2 regions of the Streptomyces sp. NPDC058145 genome follow, and region 2 is predicted to be linked to the other one. Evidence: riboswitches for the same ligand, from Rfam matches in the RefSeq annotation. Region 2 holds a riboswitch; the other holds the start of a gene.
The links. Region 2 has a riboswitch for S-adenosylmethionine ahead of ACFVVO_RS35850 (hypothetical protein). Riboswitches for the same ligand answer to the same signal wherever they lie in the genome.
Positions count from the first base shown of each region.

Region 1: it holds a riboswitch for S-adenosylmethionine, as region 2 does, so the genes downstream of both, thrC (threonine synthase) here and ACFVVO_RS35850 (hypothetical protein) in region 2, are expected to answer to the same signal.

Region 1 is NZ_JBHVUH010000005.1:141,938-149,264, reverse strand. It holds gene ACFVVO_RS13155 (NADH:flavin oxidoreductase) at 1-44, opposite strand, end outside; gene groL (chaperonin GroEL) at 244-1,866, opposite strand; gene ACFVVO_RS13145 (cold-shock protein) at 2,242-2,445, opposite strand; gene ACFVVO_RS13140 (MoaD/ThiS family protein) at 2,889-3,164, opposite strand; gene thrC (threonine synthase) at 3,161-4,444, opposite strand; SAM riboswitch class I at 4,462-4,603, opposite strand; gene ACFVVO_RS13130 (glucosyl-3-phosphoglycerate synthase) at 4,765-5,736, shown strand; gene ACFVVO_RS13125 (trehalose-6-phosphate synthase) at 5,844-7,262, shown strand; gene otsB (trehalose-phosphatase) at 7,281-7,327, opposite strand, start outside.
Region 2 is NZ_JBHVUH010000024.1:15,229-22,555, reverse strand. It holds partial or broken gene ACFVVO_RS35875 (IS5 family transposase) at 377-1,140, opposite strand; gene ACFVVO_RS35870 (MerR family transcriptional regulator) at 1,295-1,651, opposite strand; gene ACFVVO_RS35865 (hypothetical protein) at 1,742-2,209, shown strand; gene ACFVVO_RS35860 (hypothetical protein) at 2,622-3,002, shown strand; gene ACFVVO_RS35855 (RNA-guided endonuclease InsQ/TnpB family protein) at 3,419-4,627, shown strand; gene ACFVVO_RS35850 (hypothetical protein) at 5,160-5,501, opposite strand; SAM riboswitch class IV at 5,558-5,665, opposite strand; gene ACFVVO_RS35845 (DUF3293 domain-containing protein) at 5,861-6,328, shown strand; gene ACFVVO_RS35840 (hypothetical protein) at 6,605-6,943, shown strand.

The DNA of each region.
Region 1 (7,327 bases), on a different contig from region 2:
AGGATCTGGGCCGCGCGGGAGGCGGGGGGCGGCGTGACGGTCACGTGGGGACTCCTCGGGGACGGTAGACCGATTGGTATGTGCGCACGCATTGTTGCAGCTCCTTAAGCAACCTCCCAGGGGCTGTCGCGCATTCCACTCGCGGCCCGCGAGCGCTGTGATCCCGGACACGCCCGAGGGCGGCACCCCCTGCCATGGACAGGGGGTGCCGCCCTCGGAAAGGACAGGCCGATCCGCGTGGGATCAGAAGTCCATGTCACCGCCCGGCATGCCGCCCGGAGCGGCCGCGGCGGCCTTCTCCGGCTTGTCGGCGATGACGGCCTCGGTGGTGAGGAACAGCGCGGCGATGGAGGCGGCGTTCTGCAGCGCGGAACGGGTCACCTTCGCCGGGTCGATGATGCCCTCGGCGACCAGGTCGACGTACTCGCCGGTCGCGGCGTTCAGGCCGTGACCCGGGGTCAGGTTGCGCACCTTCTCCACCACGACACCGCCCTCGAGGCCGGCGTTGATGGCGATCTGCTTCAGCGGGGCCTCGAGCGCGAGCTTCACGGCCTGGGCGCCGGTCGCCTCGTCACCCTGGAGCTCCAGCTTCTCGAAGACCTGGGAGGCCTGCAGCAGGGCCACGCCACCACCGGCGACGATGCCCTCCTCCACGGCGGCCTTCGCGTTGCGGACGGCGTCCTCGATGCGGTGCTTGCGCTCCTTGAGCTCCACCTCGGTGGCGGCACCGGCCTTGATGACCGCGACACCGCCGGCGAGCTTCGCCAGGCGCTCCTGCAGCTTCTCGCGGTCGTAGTCCGAGTCGCTGTTCTCGATCTCGGCGCGGATCTGGTTGACGCGGCCCTGCACCTGCTCCGAGGAGCCGGCACCGTCCACGATGGTGGTCTCGTCCTTGGTGACGACGACCTTGCGGGCGCGGCCCAGGAGGTCCAGGGTCGCGTTCTCCAGCTTGAGGCCGACCTCCTCGGAGATGACCTCGCCGCCCGTGAGGATGGCGATGTCGCCGAGCATGGCCTTGCGGCGGTCACCGAAGCCCGGGGCCTTGACGGCGACGGACTTGAAGGTGCCGCGGATCTTGTTGACCACCAGGGTCGACAGGGCCTCGCCCTCGACGTCCTCGGCGATGATCAGCAGCGGCTTGCCCGACTGCATGACCTTCTCCAGCAGCGGGAGCAGGTCCTTGACGGAGCCGATCTTGGAGTTGGCGATGAGGATGTACGGGTCCTCGAGCGACGCCTCCATGCGCTCCATGTCGGTCGCGAAGTAGGCGGAGATGTAGCCCTTGTCGAAGCGCATGCCCTCGGTGAGCTCGAGCTCGAGGCCGAAGGTGTTGCTCTCCTCGACGGTGATGACGCCTTCCTTGCCGACCTTGTCCATGGCCTCGGCGATCAGCTCGCCGATCTGGGTGTCGGCGGCGGAGATGGACGCGGTGGAGGCGATCTGCTCCTTGGTCTCGACGTCCTTCGCCTGCTCCAGCAGGGCGGTGGAGACGGCCTCGACGGCCTTCTCGATACCGCGCTTCAGGGCCATCGGGTTGGCACCGGCGGCGACGTTGCGCAGGCCTTCCTTGACCAGGGCCTGGGCGAGCACGGTCGCGGTGGTCGTACCGTCACCGGCGACGTCGTCCGTCTTCTTGGCGACTTCCTTGACCAGCTCGGCGCCGATCTTCTCGTACGGGTCCTCGAGCTCGATCTCCTTGGCGATGGAGACGCCATCGTTGGTGATCGTGGGGGCGCCCCACTTCTTCTCGAGGACGACGTTGCGGCCCTTGGGGCCGAGCGTCACCTTGACGGCGTCCGCGAGCTGGTTCATGCCGCGCTCGAGGCCGCGCCGCGCCTCCTCGTCGAACGCGATGATCTTGGCCATGTGAAGTGGTCCCTCCAGGACTGGGGGTGATTCCTTCGGACCGCGCCCGCGCCCGCGACGGACGGCTCGCCGGCCGCGTGGTTCCTTGCCCCACTTGGCCTGCGGGCCTCACCGACCCGGTCCTCACTGTCACTCTCACCTTCAGAGTGCTAACGCAATGATTAGCACTCGGCATGCCCGAGTGCAAGGCTGCGCCCGCGTAGCGGGCTCGTTGCGGGGTGGTGGCCGGGTGACGGGTGGGCAGCGCGCCGTCCAGCACCTGGCGAGCGCCTCCCGGGGTACGGGCGCCCCCGTCAGCCACCCGCGAACAGGGGGCCGGGCGCGGCGAAGGGCCCGCACCCTGTGCGAGGTGCGGGCCCTTCGTACAAAAAACGTTCAGGCGCTGAGGCGAACCATGTCGGCCTGCGGGCCCTTCTGGCCCTGCGAGATCTCGAACTCCACCCGCTGGCCCTCTTCCAGGGTGCGGTAGCCGTCCATCTGAATGGCGCTGTAGTGGACGAATACGTCCGCACCACCGTCGACCGCGATGAAGCCGTACCCCTTCTCCGCGTTGAACCACTTGACGGTGCCCTGAGCCATGCCTAACTCCCCTATTACTGGCCCTTGCACAGATCCGCACTTCGCGGACCCGGGTCAGACCTCACCCCCCATTGGCCGGGGGCGTGCGCCGGAACGCGTCGACCGCCGCTGAATGTATCTGCCCAACTGCCGTCTGCAACAGGTCAATCGGACGAGAAATATGGACGCGAACGGTCCGGAATGTAGCGTGAATTCGCCTGAATTCAGGGCAAGTCGGGCCCCATAAAATGCGCAAAAGCCGCGGAAAGTACCCGCACTTTGGCTATTTCTTGTCGGGTGCACCGCGGTGAATCCAAGGCTCCTGACCCACGGTCCGGGAGCGTGTTCCCCAACTCTACCGCGCTCAATCACACAGAATGGCCCCCTCCGTTTCTCTCGCGGGGGAGGCCATTCAATGAACAATCGGTAACCGACGTTACCGAAGGTAATGATCGGTCATTCTGTCAGCCGCCGGCGACGGCCGGAATGATGGAGACACCGGCGCCGTCCGGAGTCGCGGTCTCCAGGCCCTGCTCGAAACGGACATCGTCGTCGTTGACGTACACGTTGACGAAGCGGCGCAGCTTGCCCTGGTCGTCCAGCACCCGCGCGGCGATCCCGGTGTGGTTCTTCTCCAGGCTCTCGATGACCTCGGCGAGGTTCGCGCCGTCGGCGGCGACCTCGGCCTGCCCGCCGGTGTAGGTGCGCAGGATGGTGGGGATGCGAACGGTCACGCTCATGCGAGGCCAGCCTCTCGGAAGGAGCCCAGGTTCGGGCGGATGGTGGCGGTGAGGCCGGTGCCGGCCACCGCGTCGAGGGTCTTGAGGCCGTCGCCGGTGTTGAGGACGACCGTGGTCTTCGCCGGGTCCAGCACGCCCTCCTTGAGCAGCTTGCGGGTGACGCCGACGGTCACCCCGCCCGCCGTCTCCGCGAAGATGCCCTCGGTCCGGGCCAGCAGCTTGATCGCGTCCACGACCTCCTCGTCCGTCACGTCCTCCACCGCTCCGCCGGTGCGGCGCGCGATGTCCAGGACGTACGGCCCGTCGGCCGGGTTGCCGATGGCGAGGGACTTGGCGATGGTGTTCGGCTTCTGCGGCCGTACGACGTCGTGGCCCGCCTTGTACGCGGTCGACACCGGCGAGCAGCCCTCGGCCTGGGCGCCGAAGATCTTGTACGGCCTGTCCTCGACCAGGCCGAGCCTGATCAGCTCCTGCAGGCCCTTGTCGATCTTCGTGAGCTGGGAGCCGGAGGCGATCGGGACCACGATCTGGTCCGGCAGCCGCCAGCCGAGCTGCTCGCAGATCTCGTACGCCAGCGTCTTGGAGCCCTCGGCGTAGTACGGCCGCAGGTTGACGTTGACGAAGCCCCAGCCCTCGCCGGCCGGGTCGCCGATCAGCTCGGAGCAGAAACGGTTCACGTCGTCGTAGTTGCCCTCGATGCCGACGAGTTCGCCGCCGTAGACCGCGGCCATGACGACCTTGCCCTGCTCCAGGTCGTGCGGGATGAACACGCAGGAGCGGAGGCCGGCCCGGGCGGCGGCGGCGCCGACGGCACCGGCGAGGTTGCCGGTGGAGGAGCAGGACAGGGTGGTGAAGCCGAAGGCGCGCGCGGCCTCCAGGGCCTGGGCGACGACGCGGTCCTTGAAGGAGTGCGTCGGGTTGCCTGAGTCGTCCTTCACGTACAGCCCGCCGGTGACGCCCAGCTCGTGGGCCAGGTTGTCGGCCTTGACGAGCTTGGTCCAGCCGGGGTTGAGGTTCGGCTTCTCGGCCACGTCGGCGGGGACGGGCAGCAGGGGCGCGTAGCGCCAGATGTTCGCGGGGCCCGCCTCGATGCGCCGGCGCAGCTCTTCGGTGTCGTAGGCGGAGAAGTCGTAGGCGATCTCCAGCGGGCCGAAACACTCCTCGCACGCGAAGACCGGTCCGAGGGGTACCCGGTGGCCACACTCGCGACAGCTCAGGGCAGCGGCGGGGCCGAGATCGACGGCGGGATTACTGGTGCTTGCAACTGTCTGCACAGCCATGGAGGCGAGGCCCTTTCTCCTCATCTTCCTCACGACGCATCTCGCCGTGAGACGGATTTGGCACCTTCCCTGGCCGGGAGCCTCGCGCGAAACGAGTGCGGCTCAGGGGGGTTGCCGGGGCTTCATCGGGCCGTGTCCCTCTGCCCCTCTGGATGAGCGGTATGCAGTTGTGAACGCCGGGCGACCCCCGACATGCGATGGTCATCGGCGTTGTTCAAGACTGTAACCGAAGGCCGGGACAGTTGAGATAGTCGTCCGAACCGCGAGATGCATCACCCCCACGCACCAAATGTGATCACGACAGTGAGGAGCCGCAGACCGTGCTGGAAGAAGTCGAGCGCTGGCTGGCCACCCGCTCCTGGTCCGTGGCCGACCGCCCGCTGCACGGAGTCCTGGCCGCCAAGCAGCGCACCGGGCAGTCCGTCTCCGTCGTCCTGCCCGCGCTCAACGAGGAGGAGACGGTCGGCGAGATCGTCACCGTCATCCGTCACGACCTCATGCGGCAGGCTCCGCTGGTCGACGAGATCGTCGTCGTCGACTCCGGCTCCACCGACCGCACCGCGGAGGTCGCCGCCGCGGCCGGTGCCCGGGTGGTGCACCGCGACAGCGTCCTGCCGCGCATACCGGCGGTCCCCGGCAAGGGCGAGGTGCTGTGGCGCTCGCTGCTGGTGACGAGCGGGGACATCGTCTGCTTCATCGACGCCGACCTGAGGGAGTTCTCCTCCGACTTCGTCCTCGGCATCGTCGGCCCGCTGCTCACCGACCCGGACGTCGACCTGGTCAAGGCGATGTACGACCGCCCGCTCACCGTGCCCGACGGGCGCGCCTCCGGCACGACCGCCGCCGGACAGGGCGGCCGGGTCACCGAGTTGATGGCCCGCCCGCTGCTGAACATGCACTGGCCGCAGCTCGCCGGCTTCGTGCAGCCGCTGGGCGGGGAGTACGCGGCCCGCCGCTCGCTGCTGGAGCAGCTTCCGTTCCCGGTGGGCTACGGCGTGGAGCTGGGGATGCTGGTGGACGCGCTGCACCTGGTGGGCCTGGACGCGCTGGCCCAGGTGGACGTGGGGGTGCGCAGGCACCGGCACCAGGACGGGCAGGCGCTGGGCCGGATGGCGGCGGCGATCTACCGCACCGCCCAGCTCCGGCTGGCCCGCGGCCACCTCGTACGGCCCTCGCTCACCCAGTTCGAGCGGGGCGAGGACGGGTTCGAGCCGCGCACCTACTCGGTGGACACCGAGGAGCGGCCGCCGATGGTGGAGATCGCGGAGTACGCGCACCGCAAGGTGGCCTGAGCGGCCCGGTGAGCTGTGCGGTGAACGAGGAAGAACGGCCGTATACAGCCCTCTTCCGGGGCGGAGCGCACGTTTGAGCGTTTCCGGGCCGGGCTAGGTTGAGAATCATGGCTTCCACGCAGGGTGCTGAGGTGCTGGTCGCGTCCAACCGCGGCCCGGTTTCGTACGCGGTGCTCGAGGACGGCTCGCTGAGCGCCAAACGGGGCGGGGGCGGGCTGGTCTCGGGGTTGTCGGCCATCGGGCCGGACACCGACGCCGTGTGGGTCTGCGCCGCGCTCGGCGACGGCGACCGGGAGGCGGTACGGCGGGCGGGCGGCGGTCTGCTGCCGGCCGAGGACACCGGCGGGCAACGGGTGCGGATGCTCGACATCGACGCGACCGTGTTCGCCGACGCCTACAACGGCATCGCCAACTCGGTGCTCTGGTTCGTCCACCACATGCTGTACCAGACCCCGCTGGAGCCGATCCTCGACGCGGAGTTCCGTCGCCAGTGGGCCTCGTACCAGGCGTACAACCGGGCGTTCGCCGAGGCGCTGGCGCAGGAGGCGGCCGAGGGAGCCGCGGTGCTCATCCAGGACTACCACCTGGCCCTCGCCCCGCGGATGCTCCGGCAGCTCCGTCCCGACCTGCGCATCGGCCACTTCTCGCACACTCCGTGGGCCCCGCCGGACTACTTCCGGCTGCTGCCCGACGACATCGCCGCCGAGCTGCTGACCGGCATCCTCGGCGCGGACCGGGCGGCGTTCCTGACCAAGCGCTGGGCGGACGCGTTCACGGACTGCTGCCACGCGGTGCTCGGCCCCGGCATCCCGTCCGGGACCAGGATCGGGGTGCACGGGCTCGGCGCGGACGCGGACTTCCTGCGCGAGCGGGCGCACCGGCCGGACGTGGACGAGCGGATGGCGGCCCTGCGCGCGGAGATCGGCGAGGGGCGCCGGACCGTCGTCCGGGTGGACCGCACCGAGCTGTCCAAGAACATCGTGCGCGGACTGCTGGCGTACCGGCAGTTGCTGGAGGACCACCCCGAGTGGCGCGAGCGGGTGGTGCACATCGCGTTCGCCTACCCCTCGCGGCAGGACCTCGCGGTCTACCGCGACTACACGGCCGAGGTGCGGCGGGTCGCGGACGAGATCAACTCCCATTACGGGACGCCCGGCTGGACGCCGGTGGTGCTGCACGTCAAGGACGACTTCGCCCGCTCCCTGGCCGCCTACCGGCTCGCGGACGTGGCCCTGGTCAACCCGATCCGGGACGGCATGAACCTGGTCGCCAAGGAGGTGCCGGTCGTCTCCGACGAGGGGTGCGCGCTGGTGCTGTCGCGGGAGGCCGGGGCGTACGAGGAGCTGGGTGAGGACGCGATCGTCGTCAATCCGTACGACGTGGTGGGGACGGCGGACGCGTTGCACGCCGCGCTGAGCCTGCCCCAGGGCGAGCGGGCGGAGCGGTCCAAGCGGCTGGCCGCCGCCGCCACCGCGTTGCCGCCGGCGCAGTGGTTCCTGGACCAGCTGGGCGCGCTGACCGGCTGAGGGGCCGGCGGCGCCGCGTCAGCCGAGGCGCGCCGCCAGCGCGCGCAGGAGCGCGACGACGCCCT
Region 2 (7,327 bases):
ACGTGTGGGGCCCACTACCACGGTCGGTCGGGGCGCGATGAGCGATGACACGACGACCACGAGGGGCACCGGCAGCGGGATCCGAAACCGACCCTCGACACGCAGGGTGCCCTCCGCCCACCGGATGTCGGGAGGCGGGGAGTTGAAACGCCTGGCCGCTCCCTGGCCAATATGCCGGCGCATCGGTCGACCTCCGTGTCGAGAGTGTTCTTGGCGGCCTCCCGGTGCGGGCGAAGGCCAGCGCCCAGTAGCGCCGTAGCTCGTCCGCGGCTTTTGGGACCACGTATATACCACCTCGTGCCATGGCTCGCAGCACGCCCATAGGCAGTTCGGAACCGGCGAGCCACGGATTGGCCTCAGGGAGCCTTTTCCATGCTCAGCCTGAGCTGGTCAGGTGGAGGGTGAGGACGGCTTGGACGAGGCTCGTGATCCGGGTCGTCGAGCAGCGGAGCTTGCGGAGAAGTCGCCAGGACTTGAGGGTGGCGACGGCCTGTTCGACCAGCGCCCGGATCTTCGCGTGGGATCGGTTGACGGCCTGCTGGCCGGTGGACAGGCGGTCCCATCGGCCGCGGTAAGGGACGCGTACCGCGCCGCCTGCGCCCTGGTAGCCCTTGTCTGCCCAGCAGGTGATGCCGGCCTCGGTGAGAGCGGCGATGATGCCGTGCTCGCGAGCGGCCCGGACGTCATGAAGGGCACCGGGGAGGCCGGTGAAGCCCACAGGAGACGGCCCTTCGGGTCGGCGATGACCTGCACATTCATGCCGTGCTTCTTGTGCTTGCCCGAGTAGAATGGCCGGTCGACAGCGATCCGGTCGATCGGCAGGAGCGTGCCGTCCAGGATCACGAACGCCTTCCTGCGCGCTGTGATCATCGCTGAGGCCAGGGGCGGGGCAATGGCGGCCAAGACGTCAACGGCCTCGCGTATGTAGCGATACACGGTCGCGATACCGACGCCGAACCCGGCGGCGAGTTGGACGTAGGTGTCCCCGCACCGCAGGTGGGCAAGCACAAGCAGAGCCTGCCGGCCGACGGGAAGCCGCCGCCAGCGCGTCCCGATCTCGTGTCGCCCAGCCCGCAGTTGCTCACTCAGGTAGCGCAGGGCGCGGCTGGACAGATCGATCGACGACGGGTAGGCAAGCAAACGAAGCTCCTGACCAGGATGGGTGATCTTGGTCGTGACCCCAACTACCAGGAGCTTCGTCGCGTTGTACAGCTGGCCAACTCGCCCACGGCGCGATCAGGGTGGGAAAATGCCTTGAGAGAGGTCTAGGCCTGTTTGTCGATGCTCACCCGGCTCAGCCAGCCGCCCGCAGCGGGCATCCGGTGCCAACACGTGCGTCGAGCTCGGCCCGCAGGGCGGCAAGCTGCGCCATACGCGCATCGATAACCTTGATCTTCTCCTTCAACAGCGTGGACAACGCCTCGGCGGTGTCGGGCGCGTTCCGCAGTTCCTCGCCGGTCTGTGCGATCTCGGCCAGCGAGAAGCCGAGCGTCTGTGCGGTGCGGACGTACTGCAGCCAGGGCACTGCCTCCGGCGGGAAGTCGCGATAACCGTTGGCCAGACGCCGCCCCGTGACGAGACCGATCTTCTCGTAGAAACGGATGGTGTCCCTGGTCAGTCCCGCTTGCGCGGCCAGCTCCCCGATACGCACGGCTCTCCCTGAACTGCGGACTTGACCTTGGACAGTACTCCACTGTTTACCGTCGTGGCGTCCGTGCAGGAGACCAGCAGGAGCCTCGCCGTGTTCCGTCTTTTCGCCCCTTCCCACCCCGCCTATCTTCGCGTCGTACGCACAAGTGCTTGGTACGACCTCGTGGTCACAGCCGGTTTCGCCACGCCGTGGACCTACGCCCTGGTGCACGACGCGCTGTCGAAGATCGGTGACGCGTTCGGGCTGGGCGCCCTGCCTGCCCTCGACCCGATAGAGATCCTTTACGCGAATCTGATGGGTTCAGTGGTGGTCGTCTGGGCGCTGCTCCGGATCATCAACCCGCTGCCAGTGCACGGACTGTTCGACGGCATCGCGCGCACGCTTTTCGCCGCGTGGCAGGCGTATGCGCTGGCACACGGTGCCCCGCGCTGGCTGTGGCTGTTCTTCGTTGCCGAGGTGGCGTTCGGCGTCGTCCAGCTTGTGCCGTGGTGGCGGGCTCGACGCACCGACCTTATGGACCCCTCTGCCGGACAACCGCTCGGCGACGCGGGCCGGTAATACCCAGACGAGTGTTGGCCGAAAACCCATTCGCCAGTGGCCTCGTCACTCCGCTAGGAGCAACTGCCGTGCCAGCGCACCAGGTTGGAAAAGGCTCAGGGACCGGTTGCAGGCCCCAGGGCAGCAGCGTCGCGACGATTTCATGCAGCGGCGAGACGGCGAAGCGGGAACGGGCGAGCCCGACGGCGTTCACGGTGAGCTCGATCACGCCCCTCCCGCTGTCCGGACGCGCGGTCCCGCGACCACAACCCTTCGAACCTCATCGAATCGTGGCACAAGACGTCGCGGTGGTGCGCCCGATGAGCGCAGGCTGATGGCTCACAGTTCAGTGGCCGATGGAGCCACCCATGGTGATACGGAAACCAACGGGCAAACTGGCTCCTTTCCGCATGTCAGAAAGGGAGACGTGAAGTTGCGCAAGCACTTGACCGTAGGCCTGCTCTCCGCTGCGTTCATCGGCAGCACCCTGATAGTCGCGCCGACCGCCCAGGCCGCAGTCACGTCCTGCTACGGCAGCGCGAAGTCGTACACGAAACCGACAGGTGCCAGGTGGTACCCCACCACAGGCCGACTCACCACGACGAGCAACTGCGCCGACATCAACATCAAGACCAACCAGTCCGCCTATGTGGAGGTGTGCTTCTACCCGACGTCAGGGGGCAGTACGTGCAACTCCTACAAGTACGCGCCGGCGGGTCAGTGGACTGTGGTAGCCACCGGTGTCAAGGACGGCACCCCGTTCCAGTTCTACTTCGCCTCGGACGCGTATAACTCCGGCGTCTGGGCCGGCTAACGGTCCCAACGCGTCTGCAGCAGGCAGCCGTTCGGTCAACGGCTGCCTGCTGCTCCGCGCGTGGTGGCTTGCCCGCCTGACGGCCCGTCCCGTTGTCGGACTGCCCATGCGCCTGCAGGGCGTTGTCACGTTGTTGGACTTGGGGGCGTCTGACGGTGTGTTGGGGCGTGGGGGCTTGCGGTTCTGGTCCGCGTTCAGGCCGTTGCGGCCGCGCCGACGACTTCGGTGACGTGGTCCCAGATGGCGAAGCGAATGGTCATCGGGTCTCCTTCGTGGATACCCCGGCCTTCAGGCCGGGGAGGAAACGAAGCTCTCGCGTAGCGGGGCAGGGAAAGGCGAATCGCCGCCAGGGCGATTCGCCGTCTATGGCCACCGGCCGAACCGCCGCTCACACGGGAACTGATAGGGTGTGAGCTATGACGCAGCAGGTCAAGCGGGCGTTCAAGTACCGCTTCTACCCCACGGACGAGCAGGCAGCTGAGCTGTCCCGCACGTTCGGCTGCGTCCGCCTCGTGTACAATAAGGCGTTGGGGGAGCGCACTCGCGCGTGGTACGGGGAGCAGCGCCGCGTCTCCTACGTGCAGTCGTCGGCGGCGCTGACGGAGTGGAAGAAGACCGAGGAACTGGCCTTCCTGGCGGAGGTGTCCTGCGTCCCTCTTCAGCAGGCGCTGCGCCATCTTCAGACGGCGTTCGGGAACTTCTTTACCAAGCGAGCGAAGTATCCGCGCTACAAGAGCCGGAAGAAGTCCCGAGCGTCGGCCGAGTACACCCGCAGCGCGTTCAAGTGGCGTGACGGGAAGCTGACGCTGGCGAAGATGGCCCAGCCACTGGACATCCGCTGGTCGCGTCCTCTGCCCGAAGGCGTGGAGCCGACGACCGTGACCGTGTCCCGCGACGCGGCCGGGCGTTGGTTCGTGTCCCTGCTGTGCGAGGACACCATCATGCCCGCGCCCGCAACCACGCAGGCCGTCGGCATCGACGCCGGGATCACGTCCCTGGTGACGCTGTCCACCGGCGAGAAGATCACCAACCCGAAGCACGAACGCCGCGACCGCGCCCGCTTCGCCCGCGCCCAGCGCGAGCTGTCGCGGAAGGCGAAGGGCTCGGCCAACCGCGAGAAGGCCCGGGTTAAGGTCGCTCGCATCCACGCGCGGATCGCCGACCGGCGCCGCGACTTCCTGCACAAGCTGTCGACTCGGCTCGTCCGTGAGAACCAAACGGTCGTGATCGAGGACCTCACCGTCCGCAACCTGCTGAAGAACCACTCGCTCGCGCGAGCCATCTCCGACGCGTCGTGGACGGGACTTCGCTCCATGCTGGAGTACAAGTGCGCCTGGTACGGGCGCGAACTCGTCGCGATCGACCGCTTCTTCCCCAGCTCGAAGCTGTGCGGGAACTGCGGCACGGTCCGCGAGAAGCTGCCGCTGAACGTCCGCGAGTGGACGTGCGACTGCGGCGCCGTGCATGACCGCGACGTGAACGCGGCACGCAACATCCTGGCCGCCGGGCTGGCGGCGTCTGCCTGTGGAGACGGTGTAAGACCTCAACGGGAGTCCTCCCGGACGGGGCGGTCGTCGATGAAGCAGGAACCCCAGCGGGCGACCGCTGGAATCCCCCGCCTTTAGGCGGGGGAGGAAGTCAACGGGCCTTCCTTTCTGATCCGGTCGTCCGCTCTGCTGCCCTGTTCGCCGGCGCACTCGGGCGGGACAGGGGGCGGGCTGTTCCTGGGCAACGAGAGATGCAAGGGCGACTAGGCGCGGGCAGGCAGGTGTCAGCCCTCATCGGCGAACGGAAGGAGGGTTTCCGTATGCGGGCGGGTCAGAGACTAGGTCCGCAGCACGTCGTGGTCTAGTGGCCGAGCACCAGTGAACTGGGCCAGTGAACTGTGCAGGGACACAACAGGTCGCGATCGCTCGACGCTGATCGGCGAGCCACCTCAGTCAGAGTCCGCCAGCCGAATTTCCCGCCTACCAAGGCCTCACAGAACGACGGTGCCGAGACGTGCGGCCCGCAGGGGGAACTACCGCTACTGAGGTTGAACTCGTGGTGTCGCAGAGGCTGACGGCTCGTCGGGCGTGCGGTATGGCCGGGGCATGCGGTATCCACAAGGGGGCGGGCTGACCGCCGAACGCCAGTAGTTTCTCGAGGTGTTACGACTCAAGGCGGCCGAGAGGTTCCAATACGGCAGTTGATCAGCGATCCGGGAACACGATCCCCCTGGCTGACAGCACGTGCCTGAAGGGGTCGGTCCTCGCTGCGGTAGGAGGCGACGTCGAATCCGCTGTCGAGCCACTCGTCGAAGATCTCGTCAGTTCCAGGCCGGCCGGAGCCGCTCGCCTCAGCCGTGCAGAACAGCGTCCGGGCAGCGTCAAGGCCGATGGTCACCAGGCCCGCGCGGTCCGGCTCTGCGACTGCGGACATGGCGGGTCCGGGCGTCGGCTCAGGCTTCTGGGCCTGTCGCCCCGTCGGCAATTCGGGGATCGCGTCGGAAACGGGCACGGGCGGTCAACCCTCCGGAGTCGATGGACCCCGGTAGTGCACACCCGCACCCCGGTGATCTGCGGTTTCCCAACGCACCGCGCGCTGGCCGGTCGTCACCCGGGGCATCCGCGGCAAACGGGATGTCGTCCAGCAGCCGGGGCTTGACGCTGGAACTCGTGACCGGGCGCGAAGGTAACATCCGTCTGGATCTTGCACAAGGTGATCCACAACGCTTTACCCCTTGACCGGTGGTGTGGCAACATTCCGCTCGGTCACGACGCCCATCGCGCCGAGGACCGACTCCCACGGTGCTGTGGGAGCGAGCACCGATCTCCCTGCCGGTGGGTAAGGGGGTCCTTCGTCCACAGGAGGCCCTCATGCAGGTCATTGACGCTGCGACCACACCCCCGAACGAGGAGCTCTACCGGCGGACGGTCGTCGATATCCGAATGCCGGACCGAACGGTACGGGTCGAACCGCGTCCGCAGGGCATGGCCGAGGGCCCTTTCCCTGAACTCCTGGGACCTGTCGGCACCGCCGCCCTCCACGTCGTCACGGCGTGCGACCTCCACGGCCGTCCCACCCTCGCCGAAGACAACGCCCGCACCCAGGCCCGGCTCCTCGACGAGCTCGACCGGCAAGGGCTGGCGCCCGCTGCGGGAGGCGATGGGCACGGCACCCACATCGAGCAGAGCGTCGCCATCGCCGGCCGGAGCGACTCGGCGGCGCGTGAACCGGGGCGGTGCGTGGGCCAGGACGCGGTCTTCGCCTGGCCCCCCCGGCGCCTGGTCTTTGCTGTCCTGCGACGGCGGCGCAACGGACATAGGCGCCGTCCTCGTGCGTGACGCTATTGGGACCATCCCCGCGGGTGCGGGGAGCAAGCGAAGGGCGCCTGGAAAGGCTCCCGCACGTCCTCCTACAGCACCTCCGCCTGCCGGGCCAGAGACAGCGCCGGTCAGTCCGCCCGTCTGAGCAGCGGCCGCGCCATCGGAGGACAGCGCACGTCCATCGCTGCGTGATTCATACGCCCCCCTGCGTGCGGGCCGTCCGACTCGACATCCGAGCCCGGCGACCCGTGCCGTACCCCCGAACAGCAACCACCTCGAGCCAGAAGGAACCCCATGGCCACGAACCGACAGATGAGCCGCGCCGACTACGAAACCATCTCCGCGGCCATCGCTGAATCCGACGACCAGGACTTCCACGCCCGCCGAAACATCGCCTTCAACCTCGCCGCTGCCCTCACCGGCACCTCGGACCGCTTCGACCCCGTGCTCTGGCTGGGCCAGTGCGAGGTCGGGCCAGTCTCCCCGGCCGACGTGGCGGGCTGGACGAAGCGCCTGGAACTGCGCGTGCTCTCCATCGGCAGGCGGCGCCGCAACAGCCTCAACATGGGCTACACCGACACGGAGCAGTACATCGACGCCGACGACAACCCCCTGGATCTGGAGCACAAGTAGGGACCATCCCCCGCGGGCGGGGAGCAGAGGTGGCCGCCCATCTCCCTCAGCTCCTGCCGCAGGGGGCCCGTTGTGGCGCATGTCGGATCAGTTGTTCGATGGCCCGGCGGAGGCCGCGCTGGAGGGCGCCGTCTATCCGCCGTTCGGCGGCATCTGGCGTGTCACGTCCTTGATCACCTTCTCCGACGCGAGAGCGGCCGCGCTGAGTCCGGACGAAGCACGCCACGGGCGTCGTCCCCTTCACTTAGGGCGGCGCCCGACGGGCCTCCTGAACGACTCTATGGCCGGACCGGGCCTCGCGTCTGCCTCCGACCGACAACCTGGCTGATCGCCCGCGGCTCGCGGACCGTAGGGGAACGAAATTCGACCGCTTGGCGACGTTAG